4 regions of the Acidovorax sp. 69 genome follow, and region 1 is predicted to be linked to each of the others. Evidence: predicted binding sites of a transcription regulator. Region 1 holds the regulator's gene; each other region holds the start of a gene.
What was found. Region 1 encodes sigma-54, which starts transcription at its own class of promoters, with help from an activator protein. Its sites were predicted from a motif close to TGGCANGNAANCTGCTTT; they were not measured.
Positions count from the first base shown of each region.

Region 2: CLU85_RS09615 (formate/nitrite transporter family protein) is a predicted target of sigma-54. The motif match lies at 2,558-2,575, and genes of this name have one in related genera.
Region 3: CLU85_RS16480 (nitrate/nitrite transporter) is a predicted target of sigma-54. The motif match lies at 3,492-3,509, and genes of this name have one in related genera.
Region 4: CLU85_RS22175 (TorF family putative porin) is a predicted target of sigma-54. The motif match lies at 3,176-3,193, and genes of this name have one in related genera.

Region 1 covers NZ_PGEP01000001.1:489,013-493,545, reverse strand. The annotation lists gene CLU85_RS02260 (class I SAM-dependent RNA methyltransferase) at 1-883, opposite strand, end outside; gene CLU85_RS02255 (thioesterase family protein) at 916-1,347, opposite strand; gene CLU85_RS02250 (RNA polymerase factor sigma-54) at 1,420-3,021, opposite strand; gene lptB (LPS export ABC transporter ATP-binding protein) at 3,021-3,803, opposite strand; gene lptA (lipopolysaccharide transport periplasmic protein LptA) at 3,800-4,456, opposite strand.
Region 2 covers NZ_PGEP01000001.1:2,097,569-2,102,101, reverse strand. The annotation lists gene CLU85_RS09620 (bifunctional protein-serine/threonine kinase/phosphatase) at 1-1,490, opposite strand, end outside; gene CLU85_RS09615 (formate/nitrite transporter family protein) at 1,540-2,352, opposite strand; gene CLU85_RS09610 (nitrate- and nitrite sensing domain-containing protein) at 2,683-3,996, opposite strand; gene nirD (nitrite reductase small subunit NirD) at 4,055-4,423, opposite strand; gene nirB (nitrite reductase large subunit NirB) at 4,440-4,533, opposite strand, start outside.
Region 3 covers NZ_PGEP01000001.1:3,588,794-3,593,326, reverse strand. The annotation lists gene CLU85_RS16485 (bifunctional protein-serine/threonine kinase/phosphatase) at 1-1,760, shown strand, start outside; gene CLU85_RS16480 (nitrate/nitrite transporter) at 2,094-3,308, opposite strand; gene CLU85_RS16475 (PAS domain-containing methyl-accepting chemotaxis protein) at 3,966-4,533, shown strand, end outside.
Region 4 covers NZ_PGEP01000001.1:4,808,137-4,812,669, forward strand. The annotation lists gene glcE (glycolate oxidase subunit GlcE) at 1-278, opposite strand, end outside; gene amt (ammonium transporter) at 586-2,013, opposite strand; gene glnK (P-II family nitrogen regulator) at 2,047-2,385, opposite strand; gene CLU85_RS22175 (TorF family putative porin) at 2,429-3,139, opposite strand; gene CLU85_RS22180 (YifB family Mg chelatase-like AAA ATPase) at 3,354-4,533, shown strand, end outside.

The DNA of each region.
Region 1 (4,533 bases):
CGTCGCCACCGCGCAGTTGCACGGCGTCGGCCACGCCAGCACGCTCGGCATTGCGCTGGGCAAAATCGACCATGCGGTGGGCCACATCACTGCCAAATATGGGCACAGTGCTTGTCTGTATTGCGCCATCAGCTTCGTTTTTTATAGCAGTCCAGACATGGGGCTGGAACGGCAGCAGTTTTTCGAACGCAAAGCGGCGCAGCATGCCGGCCGGAATGCGGCAGGCGATCTGGGCGGCCTCGATGGCGATGGTGCCGCTGCCGCAGCAGGGGTCGTACAACGGCTGGGGGTTGTCACCGTGCGGGTCCCAGCCGCTGGCGGCGATCATGGCAGCGGCCAGGGTTTCTTTCAGCGGCGCGTCGCCCTTGTCCTCGCGCCAGCCGCGCTTGAACAGCGGCTCGCCCGAGGTGTCGATGTAAATCGTGGCTTCGTCGGTGGTCAGGTGCAGGTGGATGCGCACGTCGGGCCACTGGGTGTTCACATCGGGCCGCACACCGCTCTTGGCGCGGAAGCGGTCGGCCACCGCGTCCTTGACCTTGAGGCCCGCGAAGTTCAGGCTCTGCAGCGGGCTGTGCTGGGCGGTCACCTCGACCTTGAAGGTCTGGCGCGTGGTGAACCAGATCTCCCAGGCCACGTCACTGGCGGCGGCGTACAGGTCGTTTTCAGAACGGTAAGGGCGGTGGGCCAATTGCACCAGCACGCGCTGGGCCAGGCGGCTGTGCAGGTTGAGCAGCAGCGCATCGCGCCACGAGGCACGCAGCAGCACGCCGCCACGGCCCATGAGCAGGTCTTGCCCCGTGAGGCCGGTGATGGCGTGCACCTCGTCGGCCAGAAAGCCCTCGACGCCGGCGGCGCAGGGGAGGAAAAGTTGGAGTTGGTTCATAAGACTGGCCGAAAGGATACGCGCTCAGCCTCTCAGGCGCGCAAAAGCAGCAATTGGCGGATGGACTCGGGGATGGGCGCCACCTTGCGGTCGGCCTTGCCAATGAAAACGATGCCGATCTTGCCGCGCGCCACCTCGCGGCCCTCGGCCTTCTCGGTCATGCGAAAAACGAGGTCAAAACCGTAGCGATTGAAGTCCGCAGGCGCCATCTCCACCCGCATGGTCTCGCCGTGGAAACCTTCCGACTTGTACTGCGCCACGATGTCGCCCACCACGATGGACAACCCACCCACATCGGCCTCGGGGTAACCCAGCGACTGGAAGAAACGCACGCGCGCCTCGGACACCAGGCTGAGCAGTTGCGCGTTGTCCAGGTGGCCGCCCTGGTTGACGTGGCTGATGTAGATCTGCATTTCGGTGGAAAAACCGAAGTGCGCAGGAAGGTCGAAAACGATGCGGGCCATGGTGGAGCGGCGGGTAGAAGGAGAAATAGCAGAACGGAAAAACCAGGTGGGCGCACCCACCTGCCAGCACATCTACAGCGCCTTGCGCAGATTGGCTGGCGCAATTTTGAGCGCCTCGCGGTACTTGGCCACCGTACGGCGCGCGCATTCAATGCCCTGCTCCTTGAGCATTTCAGCGATCTGGCTGTCGGACAGCGGCTTGGCGGGGCTTTCTGCCGCGACGAACTGTTTGATGAGGGCGCGCACGGCGGTGCTGGATGCATTGCCACCCGTCTCGGTGCCCAGGCCCGAACCAAAGAAGTATTTCAGCTCGTAGGTGCCAATCGGCGTGGCCATGTACTTGGCGGTGGTCACGCGGCTGATGGTGGACTCGTGCAGGCCCAGCTCGTCGGCAATGTCGCGCAGCACCAGCGGGCGCATGGCCAGTTCGCCATGGGTAAAGAAGTTCTTTTGCCGCTCGACGATGGCGCGCGACACCCGCAGGATCGTGTCGAAGCGCTGCTGGATGTTCTTGATGAACCAGCGCGCTTCCTGCAGGCGCTGCTGCATGCCCTGGTGGCCCTCGCCGCCTTTGTGGCCGCGCAGGGCGCCGGCGTAGATGTCATGCACGCGCAGGCGCGGCATGACGTCGGGGTTGAGTGCGACGATGAAGTTGTGCTGGCCATCACGCCCATTGGCGCGCCCCGCTTTGCGCACGATGACGTCGGGCACGATGATGTTGCGCTCCACATCGACAAACCTGCGGCCTGGGCGCGGTTCCAGCCGGGCAATCAGGGCCATGGCTGCGCGCGTGCGTTCTTCGCCACTGCTGCCGCCTTCGCTGCAGGCCTGGGTCAGGCGGCGCACGTCGCGCCGGGCCAGCATCTCCAGCGGCTGCTGGCAGATGCGCAGTGCCGTTTGCACCGTGTCAGGGTCGGCATCGCTGTCTTCATCCTGCGCCAAGGCGTTGAGCTGTAGCGTGAGGCACTCCGCCAGGCCGCGTGCGCCCACACCCACAGGCTCCAGGCTTTGCAGCAAACGCTGCGCCACAGTAAAGCGGTGCACCAGCTCTTCGATCTGTTCCAGATCCTCGGGGCCCGCCAGGCTGACGGCCAGCTCTTCCAGGGGGTCTTCCAGATAGCCGTCGTCGTTGAGCGACTCGATGAGAAAGCGCAGCGCAGCGCGGTCGATCTCGGACAGGCGCAGCGCCAACGCCTGGCGGTGCAAAAAAGCGGTCAGCGATTCATGGGAGCGGGCCAGCTCGGTGGCGTCGGCCTCATCGCCTTCGGAGTCGTTGCGCGTGCGGGCAGGGGCATCTCCGCCCCACTCGGCGTCGTTGGGCGCCATCTCCACGGTACCGTCGCCGCTCCAGTCGGGCTCGTCGGAGCCAGCGCTGGAGACTTCAGCATCATTTTGGCTTTCAGTGCTTGTGCTGCTTGCGCTAGTAGCTCCTGAAAAAATAGCATCGTCCGCGCTGTAGTCATCGGCCTGTGCGGGCGTGTCGGCCGCTTCCAGGCCAAACTCTTCGCGCGGAGCTTCGTCGGCATTGCGTTCGAGGAACGGGTTTTCGTCGAGCATCTGCTCGACTTCCTGCGAGAGTTCGAGCGTGGACAACTGCAGCAGCCGGATCGACTGCTGAAGCTGGGGGGTCAGTGCAAGATGCTGCGAGACGCGCAGCGAGAGACCTGGCTTCATCACATGCGGAAATGTTCGCCCAGGTACACCCGGCGCACTTCGGCGTTGTCCACGATCTCGGACGGCGTGCCCTGCGCCAGCACGCGGCCGTCGCTGATGATGAAGGCGTGATCGCAGATGCCCAGGGTCTCACGCACGTTGTGGTCCGTGATCAGTACACCGATGCCCCGCGCTTTCAGGAAGCCGATGATGCGCTGGATCTCGATCACGGCGATGGGGTCGATGCCCGCAAAGGGCTCGTCCAGAAGAATGAAACGCGGCTGGGTGGCCAGGGCGCGAGCGATTTCAACGCGGCGGCGCTCACCGCCCGACAAAGCCATGGCGGGCGAGGCACGCAGGTGGTCCACGCGCAACTCTTGCAGCAGGGCCGTCAGGCGCTCTTCAACGGCGTCACGTGAGAGCGGCTGGCCGTCATCGCCACGCTGCAACTCCAGCACGGCGCGCACATTCTCTTCGACCGAGAGCTTGCGAAAGATGGAGGCTTCCTGAGGCAGGTAAGACAGCCCGAGCCGCGAGCGGCGGTGGATGGGCATATGGGCCACCGATTGGCCGTCGATGCGGATGTCGCCCTCATCACTGCGCACCAGACCCACGATCATGTAGAACGAGGTGGTCTTGCCCGCGCCGTTGGGGCCGAGCAGCCCCACGACCTCGCCCTTTTGAACCGTGAGTGACACGTCCTTGACGACCTTGCGGCTGCCATAGGACTTGGCCAGGTGCTGAACTTCCAGTCGGCTGCCGGCCTGGGAGTCAGGGCCGGAACGGTCAGGCGGCGCGCTCACTTCGCGTCGCCGCCAAGGCTGTTGCTGGGCCGCAGCACAGGGGCTGACGAAGGCAGTGCCGGCACCGGTGCTGTCGCGCCGGGCTTGGGGTCCTTGGGCGCGAGCACCGCGCGCACGCGGCTGCCGGAGGCTGGGGCGTCGCCCGCTGCATTGGCTGCAGGGGTCCGCTGGCCATCCACAGTGAACACATCGGTGAGGTTGTTGTAGACGATCACGGCGCCCGTGATTTCGTCGCTGAGCATCGCCCCACGGTAGCGGCGCAGCTCGGCACGGGTAATGAAGCGCACGTTGTCGGCCTTGCCGTCGTACTCGATGACTTCGCTCTCGCCTTCGATGAACTCATCAGGCACCCCGGCCAGCGTGTCGCGTTTTTGGCGGAAAAAGGCCCGTTTACCGGCCTCCGCCGTGACTACGCCATATTGATAGCCATCAGCATCCTGGCGCACATCCAGCCGCGCACCGCGCAGCACGATGGTGCCCTTGGTCATGACCACGCGGCCCGAAAACACGCTGGTCTGCTTGAGTTCATCGTGGCGCAGGGCATCGGCCTCGATGTTCATCGGTTTGGCGCGGTCTGCCTTTTCGGCGTGCGCCACGCCCAAGGGGCCAAGCAGGGCTGCGAGCAAGAGAAGGGGGATGAGGCGATGGTTCATAGGGCACGAATCTTGCAATCATTGTATCCACCCGTTGGCCTTCACCACGAAAAAAGCCCGCTTGTGCGGGCTTTTGA
Region 2 (4,533 bases), 1.6 Mb from region 1:
CGTACAGGCACATACCGCAACCCCTTCAGATCGGCCTGAGAGCGTATGCGTACGACCTGCAGACCGTATGGCAATTGCACTGTCAACATCTGGTAGGTCAAAACTGCTAGCGAAAACAGGTCAGAACGGGCTGTGCTCCCCTGGCCTATGAAGCACTCGGGTGCGGTGTACTGCAAAGTACCTGCGATGGGGTCGACCGGGCCGCCTCCTGGCGTTGCTGGAGCCAGTCCGGCCACTCGGGTGGACCCGAAGTCGATGATGCGCACGGTGCCGGAGCGGTCGATCATCACGTTTTCGGGACGTAGATCCTGGTGCAGCATCTCTTTGCTGTGAAACGCATGCAGCCCCTTGGCCACCTGACCAATGATGCTGCGCACCACGTCGAGGTCTGGACGGGGGTGGTCGACCATCCACTGGGCCAGCGTCTGGCCCTCCACAAACTCCATCGCCACGTACACATGCCGGCGAGGTCGGTCGCTGAGATGGGGTCTGAGTACATAGGGACTGTGAATGCGCCGCGCAACCCACTCCTCCAGCAGGAATTGGTCAAGGTAGCCAGGGTCGTCAGACAGTGCCGTGGAGGGCATTTTGAGCACCACCTGCTGCCCCGTCAGCTCATCCACGGCAAGGTGCACATGGCTGCGCGAACTAGTGTGCAGTTCACGTACAACGCGGTAACCCTCGAACTGCATGCGCGGTGACAGTGGTGGTGGCAAGGCAAGCCCCTCGCGCAATGCCGGCAGGTTGTGGGGACTGGTCTCTGGCAGCGCATCAATACGCAACAGCTGCACCGTCATGTCATCATCGGCACCCCGCGCCTGGGTCAGGCTGATCAGCGCATCCGCCGCTGCATCGTAGTCGTCCGCAAATCGGGACAATGCGTCGTGCACATCCGCGGCATCGAAATACGCGTAAGCACCGTCCGTTGCCAGCACGTATAGAGCACCGACCTCGGCCACCGTACAGCCGTAGTCGATCTCCACATTGTCACTGGCACCCAGCGCGCGGCCCAGGAACGCCTCCACAGACGAGAGATGGACACGATGATCCTTGGTCAGTTGCTCCAGGGAGTGCGCATGCAGACGATAGATGCGCGCGTCTCCCACATGCAGCACATGGACTTCGCGGCCTTTCAGGATCAATGCACTGAAGGTGCAGACGTAACCACGATCCTTGTCAAAACGTGCATGGCTGCGCAGGGTCTGCGCATGCAGCCACGCATTGGTGGCACCCAGCACACGCTGCGCAGAGCGGCGCACAGACCATGCGTCAGACGTGGCGTAGTAGTCGTCCAGAAAGCTGCGCACCGACGCTGCGCTTGCCTCTTGGCTGACAGCGCTGGACCCAATGCCATCAGCCAGTGCCACCACAATGCCCTTGCTGCTGAGCAGCGGCTCGCCGGGCAGCATCGCACCATGGAAATCCTGGTTGATGCCCTTGCGCCCAGCGCGCGAACACTGGCCCAGGGTGACACGCAGCGCAGGGGTCATCACACCACCTCCTGCAGACAGAACGCCGTTGCCACCCGCCTTGAAGCAATCATGCAATGGTGCGCTTGGGCGCGGTCTTGTAGTGGGTGGAATACAGCGTGGCCCCCACAAAGGTAAGCCCCCCCACCAGATTGCCGAGCACCGTGGGCAACTCGTTCCAGATCAGGTAGTCCATCAGCGTGAACTTGCCGCCCAGCATCAGGCCGGTGGGGAACAGGAACATGTTGACGATGGAATGCTCAAAGCCCATGTAGAAGAAAATCATCACCGGCATCCACATGCCGATAGCCTTGCCGGACACCGTGGTGGACATCATCGCTGCCACGACGCCGGTAGACACCATCCAGTTGCACATGACGGCACGCACAAACAACGTGAGCATGCCGGCCGCACCATGGGCGGCATAGCCCACCGTGCGGCCTTCACCGATATGGCCGAGCTTTTCGCCCACCGCATTGGGCACTTCACTGAAGCCGAAAGTAAAAATGATGGCCATGAACACGGCCACAGTGAGCGCACCGGCGAAGTTGCCCATGAAAACCAGGCCCCAATTGCGCAGCACACCCGCCCAAGTGGCACCCGGACGTTTGTCGAACACGGCCAGCGGCGCCAGCGTGAACACGCCAGTCAGCAGGTCGAAGCCCATCAGGTACAGCATGATGAAGCCCACGGGGAACAGCACGGCGCCCAGCAGGGGGTTGCCGGTGTTGACCGTGACAGTCACAGCAAACGCCGCAGCCAACGCGAGAATGGCACCGGCCATATAAGAACGAATCAGTGTGTCGCGGGTGGACATCAGCAGCTTGGATTCACCAGAATCGACCATCTTGGTCACGAACTCGGCAGGGGCGAGATAGGCCATTTGACTTCCTTGGGCTGGAAACAAGCACCCCTCAGGCTTGGAGCCCAAGGCGGCGCAACAAAAGAAAACGGCGTCCAACGTGTTGCCCGTCTGACCGGGTGACACAAGGGACGCCGTTATCCTTGGATGCGCGATTCCGTGGCCTGCAGAAGGTTTCTGCAGGAGACAAGTGCCAGGCCGCCATTAGCCTAGGACGCTCTCCTAATGAGCAATTTCCGTACCGTGGCGTAGAAGCTTTCTCAGACTTTGAAGATCCGTTTCAGTGCATCCCCAAGGTGAAACCCCGCGCGTGCGCCTTTCCACGACGCAACCGGCACCAACTTGGGTCACTCAAGGCACAGATTTGGCATCGCGCGGGCCCTGATGCGCAAACGCAAAGTCGGGCAGCGACAGCGTGGCTTCCGCCACATCGAGCAAGCGGCGGTTCTGATCCATCGAGGTCTTTTGAAGCACCCGAAAGGCGACCTCCTCATTCATGCCCAACCGCGCCATGAGGACGCCTTTGGCGCGCTCGATCACCTTGCGCTCATTGAGCGTGCGGCGAGCGGCCTCCAGTTCGGCCTCCATGCTGACCATGCGTGCCGCCTGGGTTTGCAACAGATCCACCAGTGAAGTGGATTCACCAGCGTACACAGCGCCACGTTGCTCGGGAACGGCCGTGGGAGCAAGGGCGATGTCAAAAAAGCGGTCCACGGCGTGCGTGCGCTGCGGCGGGTTGTCGCGCAGGTCACGCAGCAGCCCCCTGGAGTCCTGTAGATCTTGTTGGGCTTCGAGAATACGAGCCTCACAGTCGTCGCGCAGCGTTTTGACAAGATCAACCTGCAGATGCCACAGCGCATGAATGCGCTCCGAGCACACATCAAACCAGGTGTCGCTGAGGTCACCATCGAGCACGGCGCCTGGCCGGGCCACACACAGCGTTCGCCGCAGGCGCTCCAGCTGGGCCATGCCGGGCACGAGTTGCTGCTGTTCCCAGCGGGTGCGCAGCGCAGGTTCGGCGAACTCGGCAAAGACCTTGAGGCTGCGCTCCTGCGCATCAATGAGGTGAATCACACGCTGCTGATGCGCCTCGTTGCTGCTGCCGGACGCATACAACAGTGCACCCAACGCCCGCTCCTGCCCTGCCTCTTCCTCGGCCTGCACGAGGTGCAGCAACGCCACCAGGAGGCGCGATACGCTGGGCAGGCCTGCAGCATCAGCCACATGAAAAACCAACTCGATGAGCCCTGCAATAAGGTGACTGTAAGCAGCCACCGAATCATGTGCCGTCATCGCCTGACGCTCGATCTGGGTGCGCAATGCCGGCAACGACTCCATGCCAAGCAAGGCCCAAGCCATCAACGACAAGGCCTTGGCAGTAGCGCCCTGTGCAGGCTCGGTGTGCTGGGCAAACACTTCGCGCAGTTGCGCCTCCAGGGGCCCCACCTCTTCAACAACCCGCAAGCGCATGTCCGCAAACCGCTGAGCCTTGGACGCCAAAAAAGCCCCCGATGCGCCCCGCTCGCGCTGCAAGCCCTGGATCAGTTGCCCGATCACGTCCACCAGTTCGGCCCGGCTGGCCAGATGGCGCACGGCATCGATCTCCAGTTGCTTGGAACGAAGAACAAGGTTCGATACGGACAAGGTCGCCGCCGGGTCAAGCATGCAATATTCCTGGGTTGTGGTTGATGCAGCAGGAGGCCGCGATGTGGCTGTGATTGTGTCAGGCTGCTGGCACGCTGGCCACGCTGACACGCCCTCCCACCGCACGTACGCTGTGGGCGCTCACCGAATGCTCGGGCGCCTCCAGGCATTCGCCCGTGCGCAGGTCGAAATGGTTCTTGTACAGCGGCGAGGCAACCACGACACGGTCACCCAGATTGCCGATCAGCCCGCGTGACAGCACGCTGGCCCCGGATTTCGGGTCCACATTATCGATGGCAAAAAATTGATCGCTGCTAGTGCGAAAGACCGCCACATGGCGATTGGCGACCAACGCGCAGACACCAGTGCTGGGCAGGATGTCATCGACCGCGCAGATGTCGGTCCAGGCCAGGGAGTCGGTGCTGCTATTCATGGGGAGTGCGCTCATGGTGTTCTGATCCTTTTCAAGCGGCCTGACGAATGGGAATAACCTTGGCCGTTGTCGGGCCGCGCTCGTCAGCGCGCGCCGGACGGATCTGGCCGCGCTCCTCGACGAAG
Region 3 (4,533 bases), 3.1 Mb from region 1:
TGAGCTTTGAACTGGATGTCGGTCAGGCCTCGCAGGCAGGGCGCAAGGACGTGAATGAAGACTTCGCTGCGCTCGCGGTGGGGCAAGGGCGTGATCGTGAGCGCGGCGCCATCGCCGCGATTGCCGATGGCGTGAGCACGGGCGGCAAGGGGCGCGAGGCCGCGCAGACCACCGTGAACACCTTGATGGGCGATTACTTTGCAACCCCTGAGACCTGGGACACCACGGTGGCGCTGGATCGCATCCTGAGCGCACACAACGGCTGGCTGGCCTCCATGAACCGGCGTCGTCAGCCGGCCGTGGGTCTTACCACGCTCACCGCCTTGGTATTGCGCGGCCAGTCGTACACGCTGGCCCATGTGGGCGACACGCGTGCCTACCTGCTGCGGGGGGGGCGCCTGCAACTGCTGACAGCCGACCATGTGATGGCGCAGCGGGATTTTGCGCACCAGCTCACCCGTGCCATGGGACTCGACGACCATGTGGTGGTGGACTACAGCCAGGGTGAGCTGCACAGTGGTGACCTGTTCGTGCTGCTGTCCGACGGTGTGCATGGCAGCCTGCCCGAGCGCGAACTGCGGCAGCTGCTGCGCCAGGCAGACGTGGCGGCCCAGGCGCTCAGCGATGAGCTGGTGCAGGCCGCGCTGCGCCGGGGCAGCAGCGACAACGTGACGGCGTTGGTGGTGCGTGTGCAGGGCGCGCTGGAGGCCACGCTGCAGGATGAATCCCGCCGAGCGCAGGACCTGCCCGTGCTGCCGCTCTTGAGAGTGGGCGACACGGTGGACGACCTCACGGTCACGGCCCTGGTGGCCGACAGTGGCATTCACCGCATCTACCAGGTGCGTGATCCCGTCACGCAGCGGTTGTACGCCCTCAAGACCCTGCTGCCCTCGCGCGCCCATGACACCGAGGAGCGCGCCACCCTGGCGCATGAGGCCTGGGTGGCGCGGCGCATGCAGTCGGGCCAGGCCGTCACGCACCTGGCATGGCTCAACGACTGGCCGGCGGGGCTGGGCAGCACCGGCCAGGGCGCCAGCGCGTTCTACCTGCTGTATGACTGGCATGCGGGCGACACGCTGGGCCAGCGCCTGCGCCGCCGCGAGTACCTGGGCGTGGCCCAGGCCCTGTCGGTCACGGTGCAGGCGGTTCGCGTGCTGGGCTGGCTGCACCGCCAGGGGGTGGTGCACCGGGACATCAAGCCCGACAACCTGCACCTGGGCGACGACGGGGTGCTGCGTGTGCTGGACCTGGGTGTGGCCCTCTCGGGACGCGAGCCCGAGGCCACACGCCAGTTGCACGCAGGCACACCCAGCTACATGAACCCCGAGCAATGGCCGGGCTACGAAAAAAGCGGTGACACCGAGGGGCAGTTGCCCGACGCGCGCAGCGATTTGTTTGCACTGGGTGTCACGCTCTACCAGTTGCTGAGCCACGGGCGCTTGCCCTATGGCGAGGTGGTGCCCTACCAACTGGGCCGCTACCACCGCGACCCGGTGGCCCCGAGCCGCCACAACCCGGGCGTGCCGATCTGGCTCGACCAGATCGCCCTGAAGGCCGTGGCCCGCAACCGCACGCAGCGCTTCGAGACGGCCGAGGAACTGCTGCTGGCGCTGGAGCGTGGCGCTTCACGCCCCTTGTCTGCCCCTGGCCCGCAACCGCTGATGCAGCGCGACGCCACGGCACTGTGGAAGATCGCGCTGGCTGTGAGCGTGTTGGTGAATCTGCTGCTGGTTTACTGGCTGCTGTTTTTGCCCCGGTGAGTGAAAGGGAAAAAGTGATGTGCTACTAAAATAATAGCTGTCAGCGCTTTTCGCACAAGCGCTACAGCCTGTTTTTGCTTGAACATCATGGGTGTGGGCTTGGCGCCTTGGCTGCAGCGCCGTTCACGCGCTGCGCGCACGGCGTCCTTTTGGCGAAAGTGTGGGCAATGCTGCGCATTGGCTGGCTATCGCCAGCTCAGGCACTGCGTGCCCGGCTTCCCTTTTGGCGAAAGTTCGGCATGCGCTGCGCGCTTACGTGCTGGCGCACGTCATGCGCTGCGCGCTTACGTGCTGGCGCACGTCATGCGCTGCGCGCTTACGTGCTGGCGCACGTCATGCGCTGCGCGCACGGCCGCCCTTTTCCGCCCACGTTCTTGTCCAGCGGATTTGCATCACACGCAGCAGCACCAGCATGGCGGCGGCGCACACGGCGATACCCACAAAGCCCCACAGGTAGGTGCCGGTGTATTGGCGAGAGATGCCCATGCCATTGGGAATGAGGCCACCACCGAGCGCGCCAATCTCGCCGATCATCGATCCCGCCACCGCAGTGGTCAGCGGCCAGCGCAGGGGCACCAGCTGGAACAGTGCGCCGTTGCCTGCGCCCAGGGCTGCGAAACACACCAGGAACAGCAGCATGGTGATGGGCAGCGAGTTTTCGGCCAGTCCACACAAGACCATGCTGACGGCTGTGATGGCCAACACGCCGGTCAGTGTGTTGACGCCGCCCCAGTGGTCCGACAGCCAGCCGCCGAAAACACGCAGGGCGGCGCCCAAAAACGCCGCCATCATGGTCAGTTGCCCCGCCTGCACTTTGCTCACGTTGAACTGGTCATAAAAGTAGCTGGGCAGGAAGGTGGTGAGGCCAATGAAGCCACCGAAGGTCACGGCGTAGATCAGGCTGAAGGCCCAGCCGTCTTTCTCGAACAGGCAGGCAATGTGATCACGGAAACTTGAATGGGCTGCCAGGTCGGGTGGCTCTTTGGCGTACACCGCCATCACGATGGCGGGTATTGCTACGCTCACGGCGGCAAAACCATACACGGCCTGCCAGCCGAACTTCTGGGCCAGAGCAGGGGCCAGCAAGGCGGCCACGGCCGTGCCCACGTTGCCCGCACCCACGATGCCCATGGCCAGGCCCTTGTAGCGTGGAGGGAACGAACCCGAGCCCAGCGACAGTGCCACACCAAAGCTGGCCCCTGCCACCCCGAGCAGGATGCCCATGGCCAGCAGGTCGTTGTAGGTGTGCACGAACAGGTAGCCATAACCCATGGCGACAAAGATGCCCGCCATTTCGACCAGCGTGGCGCGCTTGCGGCCGATGTACTGCGCCAGGATGCCCAGCGGAAACCGCATCAGCGCGCCCGCAAAAATGGGGATGGACAGCATCATCCCCATCTGTGTGGGCGTGAGCTGGAAGCTGTCCCGGATGAACGGCGCCATCGCACCGTTGATGACCCAGACAGCGCACGAGAAGCCGAAATACAGAAAGGACGACCACAGCGTGGGCGCGTGGCCGGACTTGAGGAATTCTCGGAAGTGAAGCATGGGTTATCGCACTAAAAAAGGGGCGGCGTTCTCTCACCACAGCCGGCCAGAAAACAAAAAAGGCGCCCACACAATGCGGGTTCGATGGTTCGAAACCGCATGTGGGGACGCCTTCGTCCTCGCATTCCTCGGGTGCGCCATTGCACCTGGGCATACATGGCCCCGTGGGCCGTTGTTCCAGTGCATGCAATGTGTGTGCCAGTTTGACTGCACCAAGAAGGGGCGTGCATCCGGCGGCGACGTTTGCGCCAGGCTCTTTGGTGTGGGTTCCTGGGTGGTGCTGACCACTGGCAGGCGGCGGGTGGCAGGGTTACGCGCCCAATGGGGGGGACGGTGCACTGTGCGGAGCGTGTGCACCGCTACAAGCACTGCAGGGATGAGCGGGGGTACCGGGGTGGCCTGGTGTGACTCGGTATAAGGGTTTACGCGCATTAAATTGAAATAAATGATAAAATTGAGGATATAATAAAACTCAATTTATCATTTTGCGCGTGCGAATTTGCCTCGGTCTGAGGCGCTTTCGTGGGGTTGCGCAAGTAACGTTTGCTTTCGCCGTCGTTCTATCGATAAGATGATTTCAGCACTGCCCGGGGCGCGAGTCGCCAGGGTTGCTGCTGTTGTCGGGTGGCGGAAGCGACATTTTTCTAGGAGATATCCATGAGAATGAATTTGCCGGTCAGCCAGCATGAATATGCGTTTCCCAAAGGTCAGACCCTGGTGTCCACAACCGATCTCAAGGGGCGCATCCTTTACTGCAACCCGATGTTCATCGAGGTCAGCGGCTACGAAAAAGAAGAGCTTCTGGGCCAGCCCCACAACATGATTCGCCACCCCGAAATGCCGGAAGAAGCGTTTCGCGACATGTGGGAAACCATTGCCAAAGGCAATCCCTGGTCGGCGCCCGTCAAGAACCGGCGCAAGGACGGCACCTTCTACTGGGTGATGGCCAACGTCACGCCCCTCATGCAAGGGGACCAGCCCACGGGCTACATGTCGGTGCGCACCGAAGCCACCCGCGAACAAATCCAGACCGCTGACCAGCTCTACCAACGGATGCAGGCCGAGAAACAAGCCGGCGCACTGGTGCACACGCTGCACGAGGGGCAGCTCATCAAGAACGATCTGTGGGGCCGCGTGGGCAGGGCGCTGCAATTGGGGCCGATGGGCAAGATGATGTTTTGTACTCTGCTGTTGGTGCTGGCCTCGTGGGGCGCTGCGCTGTTGG
Region 4 (4,533 bases), 4.3 Mb from region 1:
GAGTTCCGGGCGAAATGGGGTGGCTCGAATGGCAGGCACTGGCCTTGTTCGCCCAGTGCGGCCTCCAGCTCGGCCAGCGGTGTGCCTGCCCGCACGGTGACGACCAGCTCGCTGGGCTCGTAGCTCACGATGCCGCGCAGCACACGGGTATCGAGCACTTCGCCGTGAAGGGCCAGACCATGGAAGTCCTTGGTGCCCCCGCCACGGATGCGCAATGGGGTCTGGTCGGCCGCAGCGGCTCGCACGCGCTCGGCAATCGGGGCAAGAGAGAAGTCCATCCACGCATCGTAGCGGCAGCGGTGCGCCGCCCGACAGGCGTGGTGCGTGAATTTTTTGAACAGCGCGCGTGCAAAAGACCTTGAACGGCGACAAAGGCGGGATGGTGTCAGGGCACTAATCTGCGGGTGATCTCGCGGTGGATCATCCCCTGGCACCTGGCCCCGCAGAAGAAAGAAGCGAGCACGCAACCGGTACGAAAAAAACCCGCCGTTGCCGACGGGCTGAATAACCAGAAGGAGTAACTCGCTTGTTCTTGTTGCGAGCTGCGGTGCCACCAGACACCGCAGCGCGTTGGGCGCAGGCCAATCAGCGGTTGTACGCCGTTTCGCCGTGCGAAGTGATGTCCAGACCTTCGCGTTCCGCTTCTTCGGGAACACGCAGACCCACCAGCAAGTCGGCGATCTTGTAGGAAATGAACGCCACCACACCGGACCAGACGATGGTGAACAGCACGCTCTTGACCTGGATCCACACTTGTGTGCCCATGACGAAGGTGTCCGGCGTCAGACCCCCCGTACCACCCAGATTTTGCGAAGCAAACACGCCGGTCAGGATCGCACCCAGAATGCCACCCACACCGTGAACACCGAACACGTCGAAGGCGTCGTCCACGTTGAGCATGCGCTTCAAGCCACCCACACCCCACAGGCAGACAACACCGGCGATCAGGCCCAGAACGATGGCGCCCATGGGGCCCACAAAGCCGGCGGCAGGCGTCACAGCCACCAAGCCGGCCACAGCACCCGATGCCGCACCCAGCATCGATGCCTTGCCCTTGTGCAGCGCTTCACCGGCGATCCAGGACAGCGTGGCAGCCGCAGTGGCCAGCACGGTGTTCACGAAAGCCAGACCGGCGTTGGCATTGGCAGCACCGGCAGAGCCCGCGTTGAAGCCGAACCAGCCCACCCACAGCAGCGAGGCACCGACCATGGTCAGCGTCAGGCTGTGGGGCGTGAGCGCTTCTTTGCCGAAGCCGATGCGCTTGCCCACCATGTAGGCACCCACCAGGCCAGCGATACCGGCGTTGATGTGCACCACGGTGCCACCGGCAAAGTCCAGCGCGCCATCAGCACCCAGCAGACCACCACCCCACACGATGTGGGCCATGGGCACGTAGCTGAAGGTGAACCACAGCACCGAGAAGATCAGCACTGCAGAGAACTTGATGCGCTCTGCAAACGAGCCCACGACCAGCGCCACAGTGATGGCGGCAAACGTACCCTGGAAGGCCAGGAACACGTACTCGGGGATCGTCGTCAAGGCGCCAAAGGTTTCCTGGGTCACGCCCTTGAGGAAAATCTTGTCGAAGCCGCCGAAGAACTTGCCTTCACCGGAGAACGCCAGGCTGTAGCCATAGATGGCCCACAGCAGGGAAATCAGCGAGAAGACCACGAAGACCTGCATCAGCACGGACAGCATGTTCTTGCTGCGACCGAGGCCGCCGTAGAACAGTGCCAGACCGGGAATGGTCATCAGGATCACGAGCAGCGTGGAGGTCAGCATCCAGGCGGTGTCGCCCGAATCCACTTTGGGCACCGGTGCTGCGGCAGCAGCAGGTGCTTCGGCGGGTGCAGCGGCCGCAGCAGGTGCTGGGGCGGCAGCGGCGGGAGCCTCGGCAGCAGCGGCCGGCGCGGAGGTCGCAGCCTCGGCCGTGGCGGGCGCCTGGGCCAGTACGGCCGATCCGCCGGACAGCAGACTCAGCCCCAGAATGAAGGAAGCAAGCAGTTTTTTCATGGCGTTTCTCTTGTGTCTGATGCAGCAGGACCCTTACAGGGCTTCCTTGCCGGTTTCGCCGGTGCGGATGCGCACCACCTGCTCCAGGTGGGTCACGAAAATCTTGCCGTCACCGATCTTGCCAGTGCGCGCAGCGGTCTCGATGGACTCGATCACGCGGTCCACGAGATCGTCCGCAATGGCGGCCTCGATCTTGACCTTGGGAAGAAAGTCGACCACGTACTCTGCACCGCGGTACAACTCGGTGTGACCCTTCTGGCGGCCAAAGCCTTTGACCTCGGTCACCGTGATGCCTTGCACGCCGATGTCGGAGAGTGCTTCACGCACCTCGTCGAGCTTGAAGGGCTTGATGATGGCTGTCACCATTTTCATTGGAAGATCCTCCGTAATGGGCGCCAGCAGCGCCCATTGAGATTTACAGGGTTTTGGTGAGCGTGACGATCACGCGCGACTTGTTGACCGGGCCGTAGAAGGCCTTCTTGGTGGCGCCCACCACGGCAGCGCCGAGGGACACACCGCCGCCGAAGTCGTAAGAGCCACCCAGGCTGTAGTCCATGAAGTTAGGGGCCGTGATGTCGCCACCAAAGCGCGTGAAGCCGACCGACGCCTTCAGCGTGGTGCTGGGGGCCACTTCCTGGGCAAACGCCAGGTTCAGGTAGCCGGTGTTGCGGCCCTTGAAGCCGGGGCCAGCGTAGGCAAAGTAGTCCTTGGACAGCGTGTGCGAATACTTGGCTGTCACAGGGCCGAAGGTGGCTGCGCCATAAACTTCGGTGGTGTTGCCGTTGCTGTTGCCGGGGTAGATGTAGGTCAGCAGGCCCACGTCCAGATCGACGTCGCCAGCCTTGAACTTGTAGCCGCCATACAGGTCGGATTCGAGCGAATTGCCCGACAGCCAGTCCACGCTGGAGTTCCAGTTGCCCACGTAGAAGCCGGTTTCACCGAAGGCGTAGTCAAAACCACCTTGCAGCGCAGGCTTGACCGCCTTGGCCTTGGAAACATCCTGGTCCTGGCCACGGAACTTGTAGTTCGTGGTCAGGCTGACATTGCCGGTGAGCTGGGCGCTGGCCAGCATGGGAAGGGTTGCGACAAGGGCAACGCCCAGGGACTTGATGATGGCGCGGGTCATGTTTCCTCCGGTTGGACAAAGTAGGGACAAGCGCTTTAAGCACGGACCGTGCCACACTGCCGCACAAGCGGGCCTGCACCGTTGCGTTGCGTTACAACAATCCCCAGTACAGTGGCGGAGAACGCGCACAACAGTCTGCACCCAACTGGTGCGGATGACCACCAGGCCGCGCTAAAAACCCACAAAACGCACCCATCTGGGGAGAAACCGCTTCATGAGTCTTGCTTTGGTGCAAAGCCGCGCCCTTCTGGGGCTGCAGGCGCCCTCTGTCACCGTCGAAGTGCATCTGGCCAATGGTTTGCCCAGTTTCACGCTGGTAGGACTGGCCGAGGTGGAGGTGAAAGAGGCCCGCGAACGCGTGCGCTCGGCGCTGCAAAACGCGGGGCTGGAGTTCCCCACAAACAAACGCATTACCGTCAATCTCGCCCCGGCGGACCTGCCCAAGGACTCCGGCCGGTTTGATCTGCCGATTGCCCTGGGCATCCTCGCCGCCAGCGGTCAGATCGATGCCAGCCGCCTGGCGGGCTACGAATTTGCGGGCGAGCTGTCGTTGTCGGGCGAGCTGCGCCCGGTGCGCGGTGCACTCGCCACCAGCCTGGCACTGCAGACGCAGCAGATCGACACCCAACTGGTGCTGCCCCCGGGCAGCGCCGAAGAAGCGGCCCTGGTGCCCGCAGCCCAGGTGGTGCGCGCGCGCCACCTGCTGGATGTGGTGCGCGCCTTTCTGCCACCGGGCAGCACGGCGGGGGGCGACGCGGAGATCGCCAACGACGGCTGGACCCGCCTGCAACCCACCCCCATGGCTGCGGGCGCTACCGGCCCTGACATGGCCGACGTGAAGGGCCAGGCCGCCGCCAAGCGTGCACTGGAGATCGCAGCGGCCGGTAGCCACAGCGTGCTCATGGCCGGCCCACCCGGCTCGGGCAAATCGATGCTGGCGCTGCGTTTTGCAGGCCTGCTGCCCGCCATGACGGTGCAGGAAGCCCTGGAAAGCGCGGCCATTGCCAGCCTGGCCGGGCGCTTTCGGCCTGAAGCCTGGGGCCAACGCCCCACAGGAACGCCGCACCACACAGCCAGCGCGGTGGCCCTGGTGGGCGGTGGCTCGCCGCCCCGGCCTGGCGAGATCTCGCTGGCGCACCAAGGGGTGCTGTTCCTGGACGAGCTTCCCGAATTCCCCCGCGCTGCGCTCGAAGCCCTGCGCGAGCCACTGGAGACCGGTCACATCACCATCGCGCGGGCCGCACAGCGCGCTGAGTTTCCGGCACGGTTCCAGATGATTGCGGCCATGAACCCCTGCCCCTGCGGCTTTCTGGGCTCCACGCAGCGCGCCTGCCGCTGCACGCCCGACCAGGTAAACCGCTACCAGGCCAAGCTCAGCGGCCCGCTGCTGGACC